Regions from separate parts of the Bacillus sp. PK6-026 genome, predicted to be linked through region 1. Evidence: predicted binding sites of a transcription regulator. Region 1 holds the regulator's gene; the other holds the start of a gene.
What was found. Region 1 encodes LexA, which represses DNA repair genes until DNA is damaged. Its sites were predicted from a motif close to CGAACATATGTTCG; they were not measured.
Positions count from the first base shown of each region.

Region 2: the regulator LexA is predicted to act here: its motif matches at 8,668-8,681, upstream of uvrB (excinuclease ABC subunit UvrB).

Region 1 is NZ_CP096418.1:2,005,454-2,016,709, forward strand. Features, by position in the region: gene wrbA (NAD(P)H:quinone oxidoreductase) at 1-449, shown strand, start outside; gene M1D59_RS10385 (hypothetical protein) at 759-899, shown strand; gene M1D59_RS10390 (prohibitin family protein) at 892-1,725, shown strand; gene M1D59_RS10395 (hypothetical protein) at 1,814-2,575, shown strand; gene M1D59_RS10400 (thymidylate synthase) at 2,635-3,474, shown strand; gene M1D59_RS10405 (NucA/NucB deoxyribonuclease domain-containing protein) at 3,767-4,195, shown strand; gene lexA (transcriptional repressor LexA) at 4,393-5,016, opposite strand; gene yneA (cell division suppressor protein YneA) at 5,168-5,479, shown strand; gene M1D59_RS10420 (YneB family resolvase-like protein) at 5,498-6,145, shown strand; gene M1D59_RS10425 (DUF896 domain-containing protein) at 6,211-6,444, shown strand; gene tkt (transketolase) at 6,608-8,611, shown strand; gene sirA (sporulation inhibitor of replication protein SirA) at 8,766-9,203, shown strand; gene M1D59_RS10440 (YneF family protein) at 9,288-9,506, shown strand; gene M1D59_RS10445 (aspartyl-phosphate phosphatase Spo0E family protein) at 9,587-9,748, opposite strand; gene M1D59_RS10450 (cytochrome c biogenesis protein CcdA) at 9,991-10,698, shown strand; gene M1D59_RS10455 (response regulator) at 10,782-11,153, shown strand; gene M1D59_RS10460 (CcdC family protein) at 11,227-11,256, shown strand, end outside.
Region 2 is NZ_CP096418.1:3,731,574-3,742,829, reverse strand. Features, by position in the region: gene ftsE (cell division ATP-binding protein FtsE) at 1-594, shown strand, start outside; gene ftsX (permease-like cell division protein FtsX) at 587-1,477, shown strand; gene M1D59_RS19110 (murein hydrolase activator EnvC family protein) at 1,570-2,820, shown strand; gene M1D59_RS19105 (tartrate dehydrogenase) at 2,975-4,033, shown strand; gene ctpB (carboxy-terminal processing protease CtpB) at 4,161-5,579, shown strand; gene swrA (swarming motility protein SwrAA) at 5,932-6,285, shown strand; gene M1D59_RS19090 (PDZ domain-containing protein) at 6,559-7,794, shown strand; gene M1D59_RS19085 (DUF5316 domain-containing protein) at 7,920-8,213, shown strand; gene M1D59_RS19080 (CsbA family protein) at 8,331-8,564, shown strand; gene uvrB (excinuclease ABC subunit UvrB) at 8,748-10,733, shown strand; gene uvrA (excinuclease ABC subunit UvrA) at 10,741-11,256, shown strand, end outside.

The sequences.
Region 1 (11,256 bases):
AATCCACTGTTGATGCAACAAAGGACATTCCAGTCGTATCCTCAGAAGATATAGAGTGGGCAGATGCTATTATATTCAGTACACCAACACGCTTTGGCAATATGGCATCCCAAATGAAACAGTTTCTTGATACACAAGGCGGACTTTGGGCAAACGGAAAGACAGTAAATAAGGTTGTAAGCGCAATGTCCTCCGCTCAAAATCCACATGGTGGTCAAGAAGCAACAATCTTGTCCTTATATACTTCAATGATGCACTGGGGAGCTATTATTGCTTCTCCGGGATACACTGATCCTGTCCTCTTCGGGGCTGGCGGAAATCCATATGGAACGAGTGTTACAGTCGATCAAAACGGGAAGATGATTGAAGACGTGGAAGCTGCAGTGAAACATCAAGCTAAACGCACAGTGACAGTAGCTGAATGGGTTAAAAAGGGCAATCAACAATAATTGAATTTAATATTTTTAAAAGAGCCAATCATTTGGCTCTTTTTTTAGTATGTGCCCAGCTGATAGTTGGTTCGGCATGCCGCTTCGTCTTCATTTGACTGCGAACACACCATGATATACGCGGCATAAAGAGTAAGATATCCGACATATCCTTTAACGATGCCATTGATTTCGCAATTGCAATGATAAAATTTTTTCTATTACATTTTAAAAAAATGAAACTTTAAGTTCATATGAACGTAAACATAAGTGAAATGATTTTATTTAGTCATACGATCAATCAACAAATGCAAAAGAGGTGAAACAAAAGTGAAAGTCATGATTGGTTCGATCATATTGCTATCCATTATAGGGTTTGGCGTATGGCTTATGTTAAGCCCGCTTTTTAAAAAAGTCGGAAGCGGGGCGAGCAAAATAAAGAAAACGCTGGAGGATGACAAAGATGAATGAAAAACAACCAAAGAAGAATAAAAACAAAACGCTGCTCGGCGGAATCATTGTCGCTGTTGCTTTAATTATCGGAGGATTCACAGCTTCCTTGTTCATCGAGAAAATTCCGAACGGATATGTCGGCGTCGTTTATTCCCCGAATGGCGGGGTGAAATCGGAAACGCTTGATCAAGGCTGGCATTTAGTCGGACTGTTTGACAAAGTCACAAGATATCCGGTGCGGATGCAGACTGTAAACAATCAGGATATTCAAGTGGCTACTTCTGACGGCAAAAACATCTCAATGGACATCGCCTACAACTATGTCGTTCAGCCTGATAAAGTCGTAGAATTGTTTAATAAATTCGGAGCGGTCGATATTGAATCAATCGAAAACAGCTACTTGAAAACAAGGCTGTGGGACGCTGCAAGAAAGTCGATTTCCAAATACTCCGTCATTGATACATACGGACAAAAATCATCTGATGCCGCCGCAGAAATCCAAAAAACATTTGCAGATGATATGAAGGGGCTCGGCTTTGTCATTGACGATTTAACACTCGGTGTGCCAAAGCCTGATAAAGCGACCCAGGAAGCGATTGACGCGCGCGTGAAGTCTTCGCAGGAACTGGAAAGAACGCAGACAGAGCTGAAGATCGCCGAAGCGGAAGCGAAAAAGAAAAAGATCGAAGCCCAAGGTATTGCCGAGTATAATGAAATTATTAAAAAATCGATGTCAGATGAAATGATCAAGTATCAATGGATCCAAAAATGGGACGGAAAAATGCCTAAAGCGACAGGATCGAATTCCCTGATCCAGATTCCGACTGATGAGAAAGGAAAATAAAACGAAAAAATCCCTTGCTAAGGGATTTTTTTCGTCTCGGTCGCCCGTATATAATAGTGTTAACAATCGCTTCTGGACAGGGGGGAAGATGATGTTTGCTCCGGATGCCATTCTCCGTACGTGGAGAAGATTCGACGCTTTTCCGATGGAAACGCTGACAAAGGCATGGTTTTATCATCAGGGAGGGGATCAGAAACAGCGGAACGTCTCAATGATGAAGGAACACCACCAAGAGTACGGCATTGCCGGCAATTGCTTTGACCTTTCGATTTGGCTGCTGGACGAGTTTACAAAAGACGGAGTGGAAGCTTTTCCGATCGGCCGTTCGTTCAAAACAGAACGCGCGCATGCCGCAGTCATCGCGCTTGATGAAAGAGGACGGCGCTTTTTATGTGATCTGGGAGATCAATGGCTGCAGCCGATTCTGATCGACTGCGAATGTGAAGATTATACCAGTGAAAAGCTGGACGGTTTTTTCCCGGCAGCACAAATTCAAGTCAAGCCGACAACCGGCGGAGTTAAGGTACTTTACCATCGGCCGAACGGAAAGGTGTCAACTCAAGTCTACTCTACAGAGCCTGTTGACATGTCCGTTTTTTGGGAGGCAGCTGAATGCTCGCAAGCGGCATTGAAGCCTGCGCCATTACTGGAATGCAGAATTCCGTTTCAACATGAAATCGCGCATTGGGAATTCAGCGGCTGGGACATATATCTTAGCACGAGCAAAGGATTATACAGAGAAGCGAAGCCGGACACAATCGAAGGCTGGACTGAGAAAATCCATGATGTCACCGGATACGATAAAAATGTTATCAAGAAAGCGTTGGAGATTTATCAAACCCGCGCATGATCTTAAATCTTGAAAAAAACTCATTTTATACATATCATGTGGAAAGAGGAGAGGATAAGATGAGCCATTATGACCAGCAATACAATGCAATCATTCAAAAAATTATTGAATCAGGGATCTCCGATGAAGAATATCAGGTCCGGACGAAGTGGGATTCAGACGGAACGCCGGCTCATACGCTGAGCATCATGAGCGAAAAAATGCGGTTTGACAATTCGGAAGTGCCGATTTTGACGACGAAGAAGGTGGCGTGGAAAACGGCCATCAAAGAGCTGCTTTGGATCTGGCAGCTGAAATCCAATGATGTCCAAGTTCTGAACGATATGGGGGTTCGTATTTGGGATCAATGGCGGCTTGAAGACGGCACAATCGGAGCAGCCTACGGCTATCAATTAGCGAAGAAAAACAGAACGGTTAACGGGCAGAAAGCCGATCAAGTGGATTATTTGCTCCATCAGTTAAAGCATAATCCGTCTTCACGCAGGCATTTGACCATGCTGTGGAATCCCGATGACTTGGACGGCATGGCTTTGACGCCCTGCGTCTATGAGACGCAATGGTATGTGAAAGAAGGAAAGCTCTCTTTGGAAGTAAGAGCGAGAAGCAATGACATGGCGCTTGGCAACCCGTTCAATGTGTTCCAATATAACGTCTTGCAGCGCATGATCGCCCAAGTCCTCGGTTATGAGCTGGGCGAATACATCTTCAATATCGGCGACTGTCACATCTATACCCGTCACATCGATAATTTAAACATTCAGATGAAACGCGAGCAATATGAAGCGCCGAAGCTGTGGATCAACCCGGACATCAAAAACTTTTATGACTTTACAATCGATGATTTTAAATTAATTGACTATAAGCACGGCGACAAGCTGACATTTGAAGTTGCCGTATAAACAGGCGGATTTTCCGCCTGTTTTTTTGTTGTGTGAATGAATCATTTTTAAAAAATACAACGATGAAAAAATTTGCTATCCGGCAGCCGCATGTTTCCTGACGGCAGCCGTGTATACGTTTAGAGCGGACGCAAAAAGTACATGCAGTTTTTCACGGGTATGACCCGAGTATTTAACTTACGTTTATTTACACAATCTAAACGTCTTTTTCACAAAGAGCCCGAAAAGCAAAAACAATTCTCTCTTAATCTGTTAGTGACACCAGCATATACAAGAGGAGGTTGTTTTTGTCATGATCAAAAAATGGGCGATTCATCTGCTGTTTTCCGCATTGGTGCTGCTTGGGCTTTCGGGAGGGGCTGCATATTCTCCTCAGCATGCCGAAGGCGTTGCAAGGTATGATGACGTATTGTATTTTCCGGCATCGCGCTATCCTGAAACCGGTGCTCATATAAGCGATGCGATCAAAGCGGGCCATTCAGATGTCTGCACAATTGAAAGATCTGGAGCGGATAAGCGCCGTCAGGAATCATTAAAGGGGATTCCGACTAAGCCGGGCTTTGACCGTGACGAATGGCCGATGGCCATGTGTGAAGAAGGGGGAAAAGGAGCGTCGGTCAGATATGTCAGCTCATCGGATAACCGCGGAGCCGGCTCCTGGGTCGGGAACAGGCTGAGCGGTTACGCTGACGGGACGAGAATTTTGTTTATCGTTCGATAATAGGGAGACAACGAAAAATGTTTCCTCTAGGAAACATTTTTGTTGACAGGAAAACTCGTTTGGGGGATAATGGTAATGTAAGCATATGATCAATCCCTCTGTTTCAGGCTCGCATCCTTCATTTCCGTATGGATGTGAGCCTGTTTTTTCGTGTAAAAAAAACCGCCGACCGGCGGTTTTGCTGATGAGTCCGTTTTTTAATGAACCGTGCGGAATACGCCAATGACTTTTCCGAGAATCGTCACATTCTGGAGGATGATCGGTTCCATCGTCGGGTTTTCCGGCTGAAGGCGGATATGGGTTTCTTCCTTGAAAAACCGCTTAACAGTCGCTTCGTCGTCTTCGGTCATCGCAACGACGATATCTCCGTTGTTTGCGGTGTTCTGCTGTTTGACTATCACATAATCCTGATCAAGAATTCCGGCATCGATCATGCTTTCGCCCATGATCTCCAGCATAAAGACATGCTCATCCGGCGGCGCCAGGCGGTCTGGAAGTGGAAAGTATTCCTCAATGTTTTCGACTGCGGTAATCGGCGTACCGGCCGTCACCTTTCCGATGACCGGGACATTGACAACCTGGTTTTTCGGAATGTGAATTTCTTCCTCTGTATCGAGAATTTCGATCGCTCTCGGCTTCGTCGGATCCCTTCTGATCAATCCCTTCGTTTCAAGCCTTGCCAAGTGGCCGTGGACCGTTGAACTTGACGCCAGGCCGACCGCTTCTCCGATCTCCCTGACGGAAGGCGGATAGCCTTTGCGTTTCACTTCTTCTTTAATGAAACGCAAAATATCAAGTTGTCTTTTTGATAGCTTCGTCATTTTTTGCACCTCAAAACGTCGATTTTAGCTAGATTATAGCATGTTTTTCCTTTGAGTACAAACATAGGTTCGAAAAAAACGATTGACAGAAACATTTGTTCGTATGTATACTGAAATCATAAAACCGAACAAACATTCTGGGGTGATGGATATGAAAAGAGAATCATTGATTTTTGTCAGTCTGTTTACTGCTGTGATCAGCTGCTGTATTCTGTTTGTGTCTTTTGCCGGTAAAATCGAAGAAAGAAAGCAATATGTTAAAATAGAAGTGCAGGAAGGCGATACATTGTGGGAGCTGGCCGACCGGATCAAAGGCGGAAAACCCGCTGACAAACAAAAATTCATCGAATGGGTCGCCGATAAAAACAATCTGCCGACATCCGTTATTAAACCGGGCGATGTTTTGGTCCTGCCGGTAGCCAAACAGCACTCCGATCAATATCAGCTTGCAGTTGTAGAATAAATGATTGAGGGGATTTCCATGAATGCGATTATTTACACCAGGGTAAGCACTGCGAAGGAGCAGCAGGAAACCTCATTAAAACGGCAGGCTGAAGAGCTCCAGTCGCTTGCCGCTGAGCACGGGATGAACGTCGTGAACGTCATTTCCGAACAGGCGAGCGGATATGAGATGGACCGCGACGGCGTCTTCGATCTGCTCGAGGAAATCAAAACATCAGACATTGACGCGGTTTTAATACAGGATGATACGCGGCTTGGAAGAGGGAATGCCAAAATTGCCCTTCTTCACTGTTTATATAAAGAAGGCGTTCAAATCTACACGCTGGCTCACCGGGGAAAGCTTGAGCTTTCCGAAGCGGATTCGATGGTTTTGGAGATTGTCGGCGTTGTCGAAGAATACCAGCGGAAAATACATAACCTGAAGATTAAGCGGGGAATGAAGAAGGCGGTCGAAAACGGCTACCGCCCGGAGAGGAATCTGAAACACCGCAATGAAGGCGGCGGGAGAGAGCGGATCGAAGCGCCTCTTTCAGAAATCGTCAGGCTCAGGGAGAACAAGCTGACGTTTGCGGAGATTGCAGCCGTGTTGAGAGGGTTCGGATACAGCATTTCAAAAGCAACCGTTCACCGTCGCTACCAGGAGTATAAGGACGGCCTTGCAGACTAATCTGTTGTCAAACGAAAGCGGATTTAGTAGTATGATGGATATATACCGAATCAAAGGAGTATCTTATGATTTCTAATGAAAAAATAGCCAGAATTAACGAGCTTGCCAAAAAAGCAAAGAGCGGATCTTTAACAGACGAAGAAAAAGCAGAACAGCAGAAGCTTCGCCAGGAATATCTTCAAGGCGTCCGCGCGTCTATGAAAAACACGTTGAAAACTGTGACGATTGTTGATCCTGAAGGTAATGATGTGACGCCTGAAAAGCTCAAACAGGAAAAAAGAAACCGCCGATTGCATTAATTTGGGGAATACGCCGATATCGTATTCCCTTTTTGTATATACTACAATTTAAAATGAAGGCAAAGATTCGTCATTTTTCACTGCTTTTGAGCTGAAATGGTTGTGAAAACCGATGGGTAGATTTATGATAAGAAAGTAGAGTCCATACAGGAAGGGGATCATAATGAAAACGATTGAATTAAAATCTGTCGCAACAATACGAACACTCTCCATAGACGCGATTGAAAAAGCTAAATCCGGTCACCCCGGCATGCCGATGGGGACTGCTCCGATGGCTTATGCGCTTTGGACAAAAATGATGAATGTCAGCCCTGAAAATCCGAATTGGTTTAACAGGGACCGTTTTGTGCTGTCCGCCGGACACGGATCAATGCTTCTGTACAGCATGCTTCACTTAAGCGGATATGACGTTTCAATTGAAGACCTCAAGAATTTCCGCCAATGGGGAAGCAAAACGCCTGGACATCCGGAATTCGGACATACTCCGGGTGTAGATGCGACGACAGGCCCGCTTGGCCAAGGAATCGGAATGGCTGTCGGAATGGCGCTTGCTGAACGTCACCTTGCGGAAACTTACAACCGTGACGACTATCGCGTCGTTGATCATTATACATACAGCATTTGCGGTGACGGAGACTTGATGGAGGGAATTTCATCGGAAGCGGCTTCGCTTGCGGGACATTTGAAACTCGGCCGTCTCATCGTGCTTTATGATTCAAATGACATTTCGCTTGACGGTGAATTAAACCGCTCATTCTCTGAAAATGTGAAGCGGCGTTTTGAAGCGATGAATTGGGAAGTGCTTTATGTTGAAGACGGCAATAACATTGCCGAGATTACGGCGGCCGTCGAAAAAGCGAAACAAAATGAAAAGCAGCCGACATTAATTGAAGTGAAAACAACGATCGGTTTCGGCTCTCCAAACCGCGCGGGAACATCCGGCGTTCACGGTGCTCCGCTTGGCTCAGAAGAGGCGAAATTAACGAAGGAAGCGTATGAGTGGACATACGAAGAAGATTTTCATGTCCCTTCTGAAGTGTACGAACACTTTAACGAAACAGTGAAAGAAGCGGGCAAGAAAAAAGAGGCGGAATGGAACGAGCTGTTCTCCGCATACAAGAAAGCCCACCCGGAACTTGCCGAAGAGCTTGAACTTGCGATGAAGGGCGAGCTTCCTGAAGGTTGGGATCAGAAAGTACCTGCGTATGAGAAAGGAAGCAGCCTTGCTTCGCGTGCATCCTCAGGGGAAGTATTAAACGGAATCGCACAACAAGTGCCGTTCTTCTTTGGCGGATCCGCTGACTTGGCCGGCTCCAACAAAACGACAATCAAAAACGGCGGAGATTTTTCAGCGAGAGATTACGCCGGCAGAAATATCTGGTTCGGTGTACGTGAATTTGCGATGGGAGCAGCTTTGAACGGAATGGCTCTCCACGGTGGCCTTCGCGTATTCGGCGGAACGTTCTTCGTTTTCTCCGACTATCTGAGACCTGCGATCCGTCTTGCTGCATTAATGGGGCTTCCTGTCACATATGTGTTTACACATGACAGCATTGCCGTCGGAGAAGACGGACCGACTCATGAGCCGATTGAACAGTTGGCATCACTTCGTGCGCTGCCGAACTTGTCCGTCATCAGACCTGCAGACGGAAATGAAACAGCAGCAGCCTGGAAACTGGCGCTTCAATCAAAAAGTCAGCCGACTGCGCTTGTGTTGACACGTCAAAACTTGCCGACAATCGATCAGTCTCCTGAAGCAGCTTATGAAGGCGTTGAAAAAGGTGGATATGTCGTTTCGAAAAGCCAAAACGAAAAACCGCAAGCGATCTTGCTTGCGAGCGGATCTGAAGTTGGCCTTGCGCTTGACGCACAAAGCGAGCTGAAAAAAGAAGGCATTGACGTATCCGTTGTCAGCGTTCCGTCTTGGGATCGTTTCGACAAGCAGCCGGCCGAATATAAAAACGCTGTTCTTCCAACTGATGTGACAAAGCGTCTCGCAATTGAAATGGGATCACCGCTCGGATGGGAGAGATATACCGGCACTGACGGGGACATTCTCGGAATCGACCATTTCGGTGCTTCAGCTCCCGGCGAAACGATCATGAAAGAATACGGTTTTACGCCTGCGAATGTAGTTGACCGGGTGAAAAAACTGTTAAATCGCTAATCGGGCATATGAAAGAGAATGATCTGCGGATCATTCTCTTTTTTTCATTTCGACAAAATTAGTCGCTTCTTTTATCATCATCAGACAATTATTTCTAACCCCCTTTTGTATAATAGAAAGCATATATTCTTCGATACAGGGGGATGAGACAGTGATGGAACGCCATTATTATACGTATTTGATAGAAGAGGAATTTGCCAGCCATTATTTTGGAAGAGAGTCTGTCATGTTCAAGCTGTTTTACGATTATCATTGGACGAGCCCCGATCAAAAGTCTCAATTAGCCGCCAAGCAGATCGAGTTCATTACAAAACCGATTCCCGCAGCCCATATACACAAAAGAATGAAAATGAACCTCTGCCGGGAAGACTATACACAAGTTGACTATGTATACAGATTGATTGTTCCAAAAGGAAGCGCTTCTTTTATTATCAAAGACCGACATATTGAGATTTTGGCGAAGGGTCCATTCGATGCCGAAACGGTTTTCTTTGAGGTTTTGCGGAAAGTAAGTCCGTGTTTCCTTGCGATGGATTTTAATATGAAACGTTACGGCTGGCTGAACCCTGTGAAAGAAAGAAATTTTGTATAAAAAAAAGATTTTGGACTGTAGATGTTGTATAATAGCGTTTGGTTTAGTACACTTTATACGAGACAACATGAAGGAGGAAATTAAATGGATTTATGGGTTGTCATCCTAGTGGGCGTTTTAGCATTGCTCGCAGGTGTTGCACTCGGATTTTTTATTGCTCGTAAATATATGATGAACTATTTGAAAAAAAATCCGCCAATTAATGAACAAATGCTGCGCATGATGATGATGCAGATGGGTATGAAACCATCCCAGAAGAAAATTAATCAAATGATGAAAGCCATGGAAAATCAAACGAAATAATACGAATGCGATTATGACATAGAAGGAACATGGTTATAAAATAAAAAACCCGCTTCCGGGTTTTTTATTTTGATCTATGATTATTGTGTATGTCCGAGAGATAGTTTTTGGTATTCCAAAAGAAGGATATCCAGCTGCTGGCTGTGCTGAATGGTGATATGTGAAGTCATGCCGTTTGTCATGACGATTTTTAGCAGCTCTTTTCTTTTTTCCTCAATTTCATGAAGCAGATTTTCTTTCATCACAGGAATTTATCCTTTCTTCTGTAAAAATCATCTTTTTGTTGCCTACTAAATGTTATTATATCCATATATAGGTTCCTTTTCAATTCTGAAGGTGATAAGGGTAAATTGTCAAAATTGATTATATAAAGAAATTCGTGAAACCAACATCCTTTTTTGTGATATGTTAGGAAATTGAAATGTAATTGTCATATCAAATGATTTTCTTTCATAGTATTCCAAAAAATAGAAGGGAGAAAGAGATGGCTGATATCAACTATATTCTCGCTTTCGGTGCAGGGTTTCTATCGTTTATTTCGCCATGCTGCCTGCCGCTGTATCCCGCTTTTTTATCATATATTACAGGTGTCAGCATGAGTGAAATCCATTCTGACAGACTTATGTTTCAAAAAAGGAGCCTGATACATACGATCTTTTTCCTGATTGGCTTTTCGATGATCTTTGTGGCTCTCGGCTACAGCACATCGCTTGTCGGGTCCTTTTTTAAGGATTATCATCAGCTCATCAGGCAGCTTGGCGCGGTATTCATCATCTTTTTTGGATTTGTCACACTGGGGGTTTTTAAGCCTGAATTTTTAATGAAAGAAAGGCGCCTCCATTTTAAAAACAGGCCCGGCGGCCTGCTCGGTTCTGTCGGAATCGGAATGGCATTTGCCGCCGGCTGGACGCCCTGCACCGGTCCGATTCTTGCAGCGGTCATCACACTCGCCGGAACGAACCCGATGTCGGCCGTACCTTATATGGTGCTTTATGCGCTCGGATTCAGCCTGCCGTTTCTGCTCCTGTCTTTTTTCATGACAAAGATGAAATGGCTTCGAAAGCATCAGCTCATCATCATGAAGATCGGCGGAATTGCAATGATTGCAGTCGGAATCCTGCTGTTCTTTGACTGGATGACGAAAATCATTATCGTACTGTCAGGCCTGTTCGGCGATTTCAGAGGCTTTTAGATACCTGGCTAAGGACCGCCTTGGTTTTTTGTTATAATAGGACTTATTCACAGCAAAATTGAATAATGATGTTGGAGGGGAGTATGACAAGGGTTTTAATTGTTGATGATGCAAAATTTATGAGAGATAAAATCAGAGAAATACTTGAAACAGAAGACTTGCAAGTCGCGGGTGAAGCCGGGAACGGGGAAGAAGCTGTTTTGCTTTATCAAGAGCTGCAGCCGGACTTGGTTATCATGGATATTACAATGCCTGTGAAAAACGGGATTGAAGCTTTAAAGGACATGATCCAGCTGAACCCGAAGGTGAAAGTGATCATGTGTACGGCCATGCGGCAAAAGCGAATCGTTGTTGAAGCGATCGAAGCCGGAGCCAAGGACTTTATCGTCAAGCCTTTCGAGGAGACGAAAGTCGTCGAAGCGATTCGCCACGTGCTCGGAAATCCTTGCAGCTGAAAAACCTGAACATGGTTTTTTTCTTCGTTTTGGAGTATAGTAACAAGTAGAGAAATTAGCTTTAGAAAAAGGGATGATATGTATGATGATCGTCGTTTCATCT
Region 2 (11,256 bases), 1.7 Mb from region 1:
TATGTTGTAGGACCGAGCGGAGCAGGAAAATCAACCTTCATTAAAATGATTTACCGCGAAGAAAAGCCTTCCAAAGGGAAGATTGTCATAAACAATAAAAATTTGGCGCAGCTCAAAGAAAAAGAGATTCCTTTTATCAGAAGGAAAATCGGCGTTGTATTCCAGGACTTTAAACTGCTGCCAAAGCTGACGGTGTTTGAAAATGTTGCATTTGCTTTAGAGGTCATCGGGGAGCGTCCAGAGGTGATCAGAAAAAAAGTGCTTGAAGTGCTTGATCTTGTCCAGCTGAAGCACAAAGCAAGGCAATTCCCTGATCAGCTGTCCGGGGGAGAACAGCAACGGGTTTCAATTGCACGGTCAATCGTCAACGACCCTGATGTCGTGATCGCTGACGAGCCGACGGGAAACCTTGACCCTGAGACGTCTTGGGAAATCATGAAGACGCTCGAGGAGATCAACAACCGCGGAACAACAGTCGTTATGGCGACTCATAACAAAGAAATCGTAAACACCATGAAGAAACGGGTCATCGCAATCGAAGACGGGGTCATTGTGCGTGATGAAGCTAGAGGGGAGTATGGTTCTTATGATTAGAACTCTCGGACGGCATTTGCGCGAGAGCTTAAAATCTCTCGGGAGAAACGCGTGGATGACTTTCGCATCCATCAGTGCTGTAACAGTTACACTTATCTTGGTCGGCGTGTTCATGGTCATCATGCTGAACGTATACAATATGACATTAAAAGCCGAACAGGAAGTCGAAGTCAAAGTGCTTGTTGACTTGACGGCCAACCAGGACCAAAAAAATACATTGGAAAAAGAAATAAAAAAAATACCGGAAATCAGCAGTGTCAAATATTCATCTAAAGATGAAGAGCTGAAAAACCTGAAAGACAGCTTTGGGGAAGACGGGAAATTCTTTGCAATGTTCGAGCAGGAAAACCCGCTGAACGATGCATTTGTCGTAAAAACAAAAGACCCTCAAGACACACCGAAAGCTGCCAAGAAGCTTGAGAAGCTGACCAACGTCTATAAGGTGACATACGGGCAGGAGCAGGTAGACCGCCTGTTTAAAATCAGCGGTGTCACCAAAGTAATCGGGATTGCATTGGTTGTCGGCCTGCTGTTTACGGCGATGTTTTTAATCTCTAATACGATCAAAATCACGATTTTTGCAAGACGCAAAGAAATCGAGATTATGAAACTTGTAGGCGCGACAAACTGGTTCATTCGCTGGCCGTTCTTCATTGAAGGTCTGCTCTTAGGTGTATGCGGTTCTATCATTCCGATCGCTATTTTGCTCGGAACGTATCATCATGCCGTTCAGTGGATCGCTCCGAAAGTTCAGGGCACATTCATACAGCTCTTGCCGTACAATCCGTTCGTCTTCCAAATTTCAGCGATCCTTGTGCTGATCGGAGCCGTTATCGGTGTATGGGGAAGCTTGATGTCGATTCGCAAATTCTTAAAAGTTTAAACCGGCCCTCTCGCCGGTTGTATCATGTTTAAAGCTGGGATGCCTGCAAAGCGCCGGGCTCCCTTGATTCTGAAGGCAAGGAGGAACCAAGGTTGAAAAGAAAGCTTATGACGCTGGGGCTGACCGCTGTGCTCGGATCGTCGGCAGTGCTGATCCCCCTAAAAAGCAACCATGCTTTAGCTTATGAAGACTTGGAGAAAAAAAAGAGCGACGTTCAAAGCAAAAAATCTGAAAACGAGTCAAAACTCGAAAAAAAGAAACAGGAGCTTTCAAAGCTTGAATCAAAAGAAGCAGGCCTGAAAAGCGAGATCGAGAAAATCGACCGTCAGATGACGAACACGAATGAAAAGCTGGAAAAGAAAAACGAAGAAATCGACCAAACAAAGAAAAGCATTGAAGAGCTGAAAAAGCAAATCAAAAAGCTTAAAGAAAAGATTGAGAAACGCAATAAAATATTGAAAGACCGGGTTCGCTCCATGCAGGAAAACGGCGGTTCCGTTCAATACATAGATGTGCTTCTCGGCTCGAAAAGCTTTGGGGATTTCATCAGCCGTGCGGGTGCGGTTTCGACAATTGTCGAAGCTGATAAAGACCTGATGGAAGAGCAAAAGCGCGATCTTCAGCTTGTTGAGGAAAAGGAGACAAAGCTGAGCAAGGATCTTGAAAGCCTTGAAAAAGCGCTCAAAGACCTGGAAGATTTAAAAAAGACGCTCGACAAGCAGCAAAAAGAGAAAGCAAACGTCATGAAAAAAGTGAAGCAAGATAAAGATCATGCGCATGAAGAACTTGGTTCACTCGAAAATGAAGCAGAAATTTTAAAGCGTCAGGATGAAGCGATCAAAGCTGAAGAGGCGCATCGGAAAAAGCAGGAAGCTGAAGCGAGCCGCCGGGCTTCAAGCGGCCAATCGGAAGCCTCTTCTTCTAAACCGTCGGCACCAAGCAGCTCGGGCTTTATCCGTCCTGCTTCCGGCACATTTACTTCCGGGTTCGGAAATCGTTCGCTCGGGAATCACTTCGGCGTAGATATCGCCAAGCGCGGTTCAGGTGTTCCGATTCATGCGGCAGCCGCCGGAACGGTCTATAACGCCCATTACTCGTCCAGCTACGGCAATGTTGTGTTTATTACCCATAATATCAACGGGCAAACATATCAGACGGTCTACGCTCACATGTCTTCGATTAAAGTGCAGACAGGCCAGCGTGTTGAACAGGGACAAGTGATCGGAACGATGGGAAATACAGGCCAATCCTACGGGCAGCATCTTCACTTTGAAATTCATAAAGGCCTTTGGAACAACGCGAAATCCAATGCTGTTGACCCGGCCAATTATATACCGCTTTAAAAATGAAAGCCGATTCGTCCGGAAATGGACCGAATCGGCTTTTTGTTATTCAAATTGAGATGCTTCAAAATTTGTTCTTGTCAGAAAATAACACAAGGTATAGAATGAAAGTGACATCTGTCGACAGTCGACTATTTGAATAGGGGATGATCTAATGAAAGTATTCAACATTGCCAGCATACCCGGTGACGGAGTAGGAAAAGAAGTCGTACCTGCTGCACAGCGAGTTTTGAAAGCGGTTTCTGATGTTCACGGAGGACTCTCATTTCGGTTTACGGAGTTTCCATACAGCTGCGAGTATTATTTGGAACACGGGGAAATGATGCCCGATGACGGTATGGAGCAGCTGAAAGAGTTCGACAGCATCTTCCTTGGAGCGGTAGGAAACAGCAAGCTTGTCCCCGACCATATTTCCCTATGGGGGCTGCTCATTAAAATCCGCCGCGAATTTGAACAGGTCATCAATGTTAGACCTGCGAAATATTTGCAAGGAATCAAGTCTCCGCTGGCCAATCCAAAAGATTTCGATCTTCTTGTCGTCAGGGAAAACAGTGAAGGGGAATACAGCTCGATCGGAGGCAGAATCTTCAGAGATGAAGATGAAATCGCCATCCAAAATGCCGTTTTTTCAAGAAAAGGGGCGGAGAGGGCGATGCGCTTTGCATTTGAGTTGGCGGCTAAACGGAAAAAGCATGTCACAAGCGCAACAAAATCGAACGGAATCGTATATTCAATGCCTTTTTGGGATGAAGTCTTTGCGAACACGGCAAAAGACTACCCTGGCATTACCGCTGATTCGCAGCACATTGACGCGCTGTCGGCCTTTTTTGTAACGAAGCCGGAGAAGCTTGACGTCATTGTTGCCAGCAACTTATTCGGTGATATTTTGACCGATATCGGGGCGGCGATTATGGGGAGTATAGGCGTGGCGCCGGCCGCCAATATCAATGTAAACGGCAAATATCCGTCCATGTTTGAGCCTGTGCACGGCTCTGCCCCGGATATTATCGGCAAAGGAATTGCAAACCCGATCGGCCAAATTTGGACGGCTAAAATGATGCTTGATCATTTTGGAGAAGAAGAACTCGGTGCCAGATTGCTTGACGTGATCGAAGGCGTTCTAAAAAGCGGTTACTTGACGCCTGATATCGGCGGTTCAAGTACGACGGATGAAGTGACAGAAGAAATCATCAAGCGTGTGAAGACTATATAAGCAAAAGCTGCCGGCAATCCGGCAGTTTTTTTGCTGTGAATGGAAAATCGATTACATGATACGGGCGGTTTTTGCGCATAATACTTCAAGCAACAAAACATAGTGCAGGCAGAAGAGGAGGTATAGGATGAATCAGAAGATTGCACGGCTCATCATTGCGCTCAGCCTGTTATGCGGCTTGGTAACAGGCGCCGGTCCGATTCCGTTTCATGATGCCATTCCAAAAGCATCAGCGGCTGCCGCCAGAAACGAATTGGAGAAAATTGAGAAAGCATATGACCTGATTTCAAATGAATATGTAGAGCAGGTCGACAGGGAAAAGCTGTTGGAAGGAGCCATACAGGGCATGCTTTCAACATTGAATGACCCATACTCGGTTTATATGGATAAACAGACGGCAAAGCGGTTTTCAGATTCCCTTGATTCCTCTTTTGAAGGAATCGGCGCAGAAATCGGAATGGAAGACAGGAAAATCATTATCGTTTCTCCTTTTAAACAGTCTCCGGCAGAGAAAGCCGGGTTAAAGCCGAACGATGAAATCATCAGTATCGACGGCGATTCCATGGCCGGAATGGATTTGAATGACGCCGTATTAAAGATCAGGGGCAAAAAGGGATCGACGGTTACGCTGAAAGTTCATCGGCCCGGCATGAAAGATCAGCTGACATTTACAATTAAGCGCGATGAAATTCCGCTGGAAACGGTATTTGCTTCCATTAAAAAAATACAGGACAAACCTGTCGGCTATATCGCAATATCTTCCTTTTCCGAACATACGGCAAAAGATTTTACTGCTGAACTGAAAAAGCTTGAGAAAAAGGGAATAAAAGGGCTCGTTTTGGATGTAAGAGGCAATCCGGGCGGATACTTGCAAAGCGTTGAAGACATTTTAAAACATTTTGTGACAAAAGATCATCCATATATACAAATCGCCGAAAGAAACGGAAATAAAAAACAATACTTCTCAAAATTAAAAGAGAAAAAACCATATCCTGTGAGCGTGATTACGGACAAGGGCAGCGCTTCAGCGTCGGAAATTCTTGCAGGTGCATTAAAAGAAGCCGAGGGTTACGACGTGGTGGGCGATCCTTCCTTTGGAAAGGGAACCGTCCAGCAAGCGGTTCCGATGGGAGATGGAAGCAATATTAAGCTGACGCTGTATAAATGGCTGACGCCTAAAGGGAATTGGATCCATAAGCAGGGAATTCAGCCGACCGTTCCAGTCGCCCAGCCTGCATATTTCTCGGTGGGGCCTGTACAGCTGAAGGAGCCTCTCAAGCCGGATATGAACAACAATGAAATTAAGCGGGCACAGCACCTGCTGAAAGGACTCGGGTTTGTCCCCGGCCGGGAAGACGGCTATTACAGTGAAGGCACAAAAAAAGCCGTCATGGCGTTTCAGGCTGAAAACAAGCTGAAACAAACGGGCATCATTGACCAAAAAACGGCAAATACAATGAACCTGCGGATTGAAGAGAAAAAGATGAAAGAAAAGAACGATCTTCAGCTGCAAACCGCATTAAAAGTGCTGTTTAACAAAAAGTGAGGACACAGGATGTCCTCACTTTTTTTATTCTCAGAAAATAAATTCTCAATCTTTTTACCTAAAATTTTTGTTTTTTCATAAAAAAAACATTCATAATGAATAGAATTGACCCGATAACATAAGTGTATGGGAGACTTTATAAGGATGTAAAGATGCAGTAAAAATGTAACTTTTGCAAGTTGTATAACTAAGGAAAACTTTTTAAAATAGAACCAAAGCTTTTTCAAGAATTATAATGTGTGCATTTTTTTTGCGGAGAATGTTAGCGCGGTTTGCGTTCTTCGTCTCTGTTGGTGGAGTCGTCTGACGCTTGCGCTTTTCTTATATATAAATAATAAATGGGGGTACACGATTGAAAAGGGCAAGTATTGTGAGAGAGAAAAAATACTATGAATTAGTGGAGCAGTTAAAAGTTCGATCACAAGACGTTACGTTTTCCGCTACAAAGGCAGTAGGGTTGCTTATGCTGTTCAGCAGATACCTCGTAAACTACACTTCGGTCGAAAGTGTGGAGGATATCAATGAGGATTGCGCGGAACTTTATTTCAACTACTTGATGGACAACCACAAGCGGCTCGGCATCAATCTGACCGATATCAAGCGGTCAATGCAGCTGATAGGAGATATTCTAGATGTCGAAGTCAATCATTACCTGAAAGACTTTTCTTTGTCGAATGTGACGCTTTGGATGAGCCAGGAGAAATAAACCTCACGTTTACCATACCCAAGCATTTTATTATTTGTTAGAATAATAATAAAATGCACCAGCTTGTCTAAAGGTGCCAGCATTTGTCGTCACGAATGCGCTTAAAAAGCACCGGCGTTAAAGCATCATGACGAAAGTTTCTGCGGCTGACGGCTCAGGCATCCCGCCTGAACGGCCGCACGTCATTTCCTCGTGCCGACGCTTTAGACAAGCTGGGTTTCCCTAAAATATCCAACGTTAAAAAGCTGCCGTATTTAAGGCGGCCTGAAATGCTTGGCTGAGGCGGTGAACGTTCCCTTGTCAGTTGAAGAAAGCTTAATTGAACTTTTAAAAGGAGCAGGATTGTTTTTTCTGCACCCGCTCTTCTATTTTATGATGATCATGAGTCTTGCTTACGGCTATGCCCGGATCAAACGTGAAAGAAAGACGTTTCATACGCGTATTGAAGATATTTATGACGAGTTTAAGTTTACATATTCCAAAGGACTCTTGGCAGGACTCGTGCTGTCCATTGTTTCGTTCGGCTTAGGGCTGTATCTGCCGATGGGTATGCTGGTTTTAATAGCGGCGGTCAGCGTTGCCGCAGCTTTAACTTTCAGACAGAGTCTGCTGTCAGCGGCATATACGCTTGGCGTGAGCATCGTCGCCGGTTTATGTATCGAATACACCGGTTTCGGAGCGCTTGACGCATTACTTCCGCAGCTGTCCCTCGCGAATTGGCCGGCTGCTGCCGTCTTGCTCGGACTTCTGTTGGTAGCGGAAGGAGTGCTCGTCTACAAAACGGCACATATCAAAACTTCCCCTGCGATCGTTATGAGCAAAAGGGGGCTCCCGATCGGCCAGCAGGTTGCGGGCAGAACCTGGCTTTTGCCGTTGTTCATTCTCATTCCGGGACATGCGATCGAATCATCGGTTCCGTGGTGGCCCGTTCTGTCATTTAACGGAGGCTTTGAGCTCCTCTGGATTCCTTATTTCATCGGCTTCGGCCAAAGAGTTCAAGGATCGCTTCCGATTGAAAGCATTAAAATTACAGCGAAGCGCATCAGCGTGCTTGGTATTATCATTCTGCTGCTCGCGGCCGGAAGCGTATGGTGGACGCCGCTTGCCGCTCTTGCCGCCGGAGCGGCGATCGCAGGAAGGGCCTTTTTATCATGGAAACAGCGGATGAACGATAATTCCGCCCCTTTCCATTTTTCAAAGAGAGACCAGGGGCTCGTGGTGCTCGGCATTATTCCGAACACGCCGGCAGCCGATCTTGGTCTCAAGATCGGCGAAATCATCACGAAGGTTAACGGGATTTCAGTGAAAAATGCGGCGGACTTCTACGAAGCGCTTCAAAAGAACCGTGCTTTCTTCAAACTTGAAGTCGTCGGTTTAAACAATGAAATTCGTTTTGAACAAAGAGCTTCATATGAAGGAGAGCATCATGAGCTTGGCATCATCTTTGTAAAAGAAGAGGATGCGGCGATGAAGCACGCTGAGGCAGCCGCCTCACAAGAAACAGAATAATTGATGTTAATAAAGCGCCGCTTTTTCGGGCGCTTTTGCTTTTCCTTTTGGGGAATCTTTTTGGTTGTCTTTTACAAAACGTTCCGCTAGGATGATGGATAGAACCGATTGAAGGAGAATGATTGATGAAAAAGGCTTTTCTCGCCGGTGTTTTTGTTTGTTTGATAGCTGTATTGATTTCGGCTGCGGCCGGGGATTGGACGTTGATTTTCAAAGTTTCGGGATCCGCCGGACTAGGCGCAATTCTGCTGTCTGCTTTATGTTCCGGCGTATTTGTCAGCGGTGACCGGTTCAAGGGAAATCACGATTCGGAAACGAAGGAGCACAGGGAGTGGAACGGCAAACTGGCAAACGCACTCGCCGTTTTCGCCATGCCGAACCTCCTGGCAGCCGGAATCTCGTTCTTTTTCGCCTTTTAACGTCTGATTCGAATAACGCGGCATGATAATGGACAAAATGAATGAGTGTCCATGTTTGTCCGTTTCTTTGTTCTTTAATATAATCGAATAAGATCAAGAAACGTGAGGAGGGTTTTTGTGTTTACAAAAGCCGTTTTTGCACTGATATTTCCTTTCTTGCTTGTCTTGTTTTTTACAAGGGTGACCTATAACCATTACGTCGGGATTGCGCTGACCGCAGCGCTGTTGTTCGCTTCATATTTAAAAGGTTATACGGAAACCTTTTTTATTGTAGGACTTGATATCGTCTCGCTCGTGGCCGGTTCACTCTATGCGGCGAAAAAGGCGGGTGAAAAGAAGGAAGACTCATAGAAATCGTAAGAATGATTGCCGTAAAGCCCTGCTTTTGATGACAAAAAGGAGGGGTTTTTTGATAGATCAGGAAGGGTCGGCTTTTGTGGGAAAACACAGAAACCGAACTTTAGTTCGTATTTTTACTTCGGGTGTGTTAAAATAATAAGCAGGAAGATTTCGTAAAGAAACGGAGGCTTTTTTGTGAAAGACCGCTTTGAATTAGTCTCGAATTATCAGCCCCAGGGGGATCAGCCGAGAGCGATTGATCAGCTTGTCAAAGGAATCAATGAAGGCAGAAAGCATCAGACGCTTTTGGGGGCGACTGGTACAGGAAAGACGTTTACGATGTCAAACGTGATTAAAGAAGTCAACAAACCGACTCTCGTCATCGCCCACAACAAAACGCTCGCCGGACAGCTGTACAGCGAGTTTAAGGAATTTTTCCCAAACAACGCAGTTGAATATTTTGTCAGCTATTATGACTATTACCAGCCTGAAGCTTACGTGCCTCAGACTGATACATTTATCGAAAAAGATGCCAGCATTAACGATGAGATTGATAAATTAAGGCACTCTGCCACGTCTGCTCTTTTTGAACGCAAAGATGTCATCATTGTGGCGAGTGTTTCTTGTATTTACGGCTTGGGTTCCCCGGAGGAATACAGGGAACTGGTGCTCTCGCTCAGAGCGGAAATGGAAATCGAGCGAAATGAGCTGCTCAGAAAGCTCGTTGACATCCAATATGCGCGGAATGATATCGACTTTCAGCGCGGAACATTCAGGGTGCGCGGCGATGTCGTCGAGATTTTCCCGGCTTCAAGGGATGAGCACTGCATCCGGGTTGAATTTTTCGGGGACGAAATCGAACGAATCAGGGAAGTGGATGCCCTGACAGGCGAAATTTTAGGGGAGAGGGAACACGTCGCGATCTTCCCGGCTTCCCACTTCGTCACGCGGGAAGAAAAGATGAAGAAAGCGATCATAAACATTGAAGAGGAGCTGGAAGAGCGCCTTAAAGCGCTTCGTGAAGAAGGCAAGCTCCTTGAAGCCCAGCGTCTGGAACAGCGGACGAGATACGATTTGGAAATGATGCGCGAAATGGGCTTTTGCTCGGGCATCGAAAACTATTCAAGGCATTTGACGCTTCGTCCGGCAGGTTCGACTCCATATACGCTGCTCGATTACTTTCCGGACGATTTCCTGATGGTCATAGACGAGTCGCATGTCACCATGCCGCAGATCAGAGGAATGTACAACGGAGACCAGGCGAGGAAACAGGTTCTCGTCGATCACGGATTCAGGCTCCCTTCCGCTTTGGATAACCGTCCGCTCAGGTTTGAAGAGTTTGAAAAGCACATTCACAACATCGTGTATGTGTCGGCTACGCCGGGCCCTTATGAACTTGAGCATACGCCTGAAATGGTAGAGCAGATCATCCGGCCGACGGGGCTGCTTGATCCGATCATTGAGGTAAGGCCGATTGAAGGGCAGATCGATGATCTGATCGGCGAAATCCAGCAGAGAATCGAGCGGAATGAACGCGTCCTCGTCACTACGCTGACGAAAAAAATGTCCGAGGATTTGACGGATTATCTGAAAGAAATCGGAATCAAGGTCACGTACCTGCATTCCGAGATTAAAACGCTGGAGCGGATCGAGATCATCCGCGACCTTCGCCTCGGCAAGCATGACGTTCTCATCGGCATCAACCTGCTGAGGGAAGGACTCGATATTCCGGAGGTTTCACTTGTCGCCATCCTTGATGCAGACAAAGAAGGCTTTTTGCGGTCTGAGCGTTCGCTCATCCAAACAATCGGCCGCGCCGCCAGAAATGCCGAAGGCCGCGTGATCATGTATGCCGACAAAATCACCAACTCAATGGAAATCGCAATCAATGAAACGAAGCGCCGCCGCGAACAGCAGGAGGCCTATAATGATAAACACGGCATTACGCCGAAAACGATCAACAAAAAGATCAGGGACGTCATCCGGGCAACTCATGCTGCTGAAGAGCAGGAAGAATATCAAGCAAAAGAGGAGCCGAAGCTTTCGAAGATGACGAAGAAAGAGCGGGAAAAAGTGATCGCTCAAATGGAAAACGACATGAAGGAAGCCGCAAAAGCGCTTGACTTTGAACGTGCCGCTGAGCTTCGCGACTTGCTCCTAGAGTTAAAATCGGAAGGATGAATGGAGAATGGCAACGAAACGAATTGAGGTGAAAGGTGCAAGGGCCCACAACCTGAAAAATATCGATGTCTCTATTCCGAGGGACCAGCTTGTCGTGCTGACAGGTCTTTCGGGATCAGGGAAATCATCCCTTGCGTTCGATACGATATATGCAGAGGGGCAACGGCGCTATGTCGAGTCTCTCTCCGCGTATGCCCGCCAGTTTTTAGGACAGATGGACAAACCCGACGTCGATGCGATCGAAGGCCTGTCGCCGGCGATCAGCATCGATCAGAAAACGACGAGCCGGAACCCCCGGTCGACAGTCGGAACGGTGACGGAAATCTATGATTATCTCCGGCTGCTGTTTGCCAGAATCGGAAAGCCGGTCTGTCCGGTTCACGGGATTGAAATTACCTCGCAAACGATCGAACAGATGACGGACAGAATTTTGGAATATCCCGAGCGCACGAAGATCCAGGTGCTCGCGCCGATCGTCTCGGGAAGAAAAGGTTCGCACGTGAAGGTGCTCGACCAAATCAGA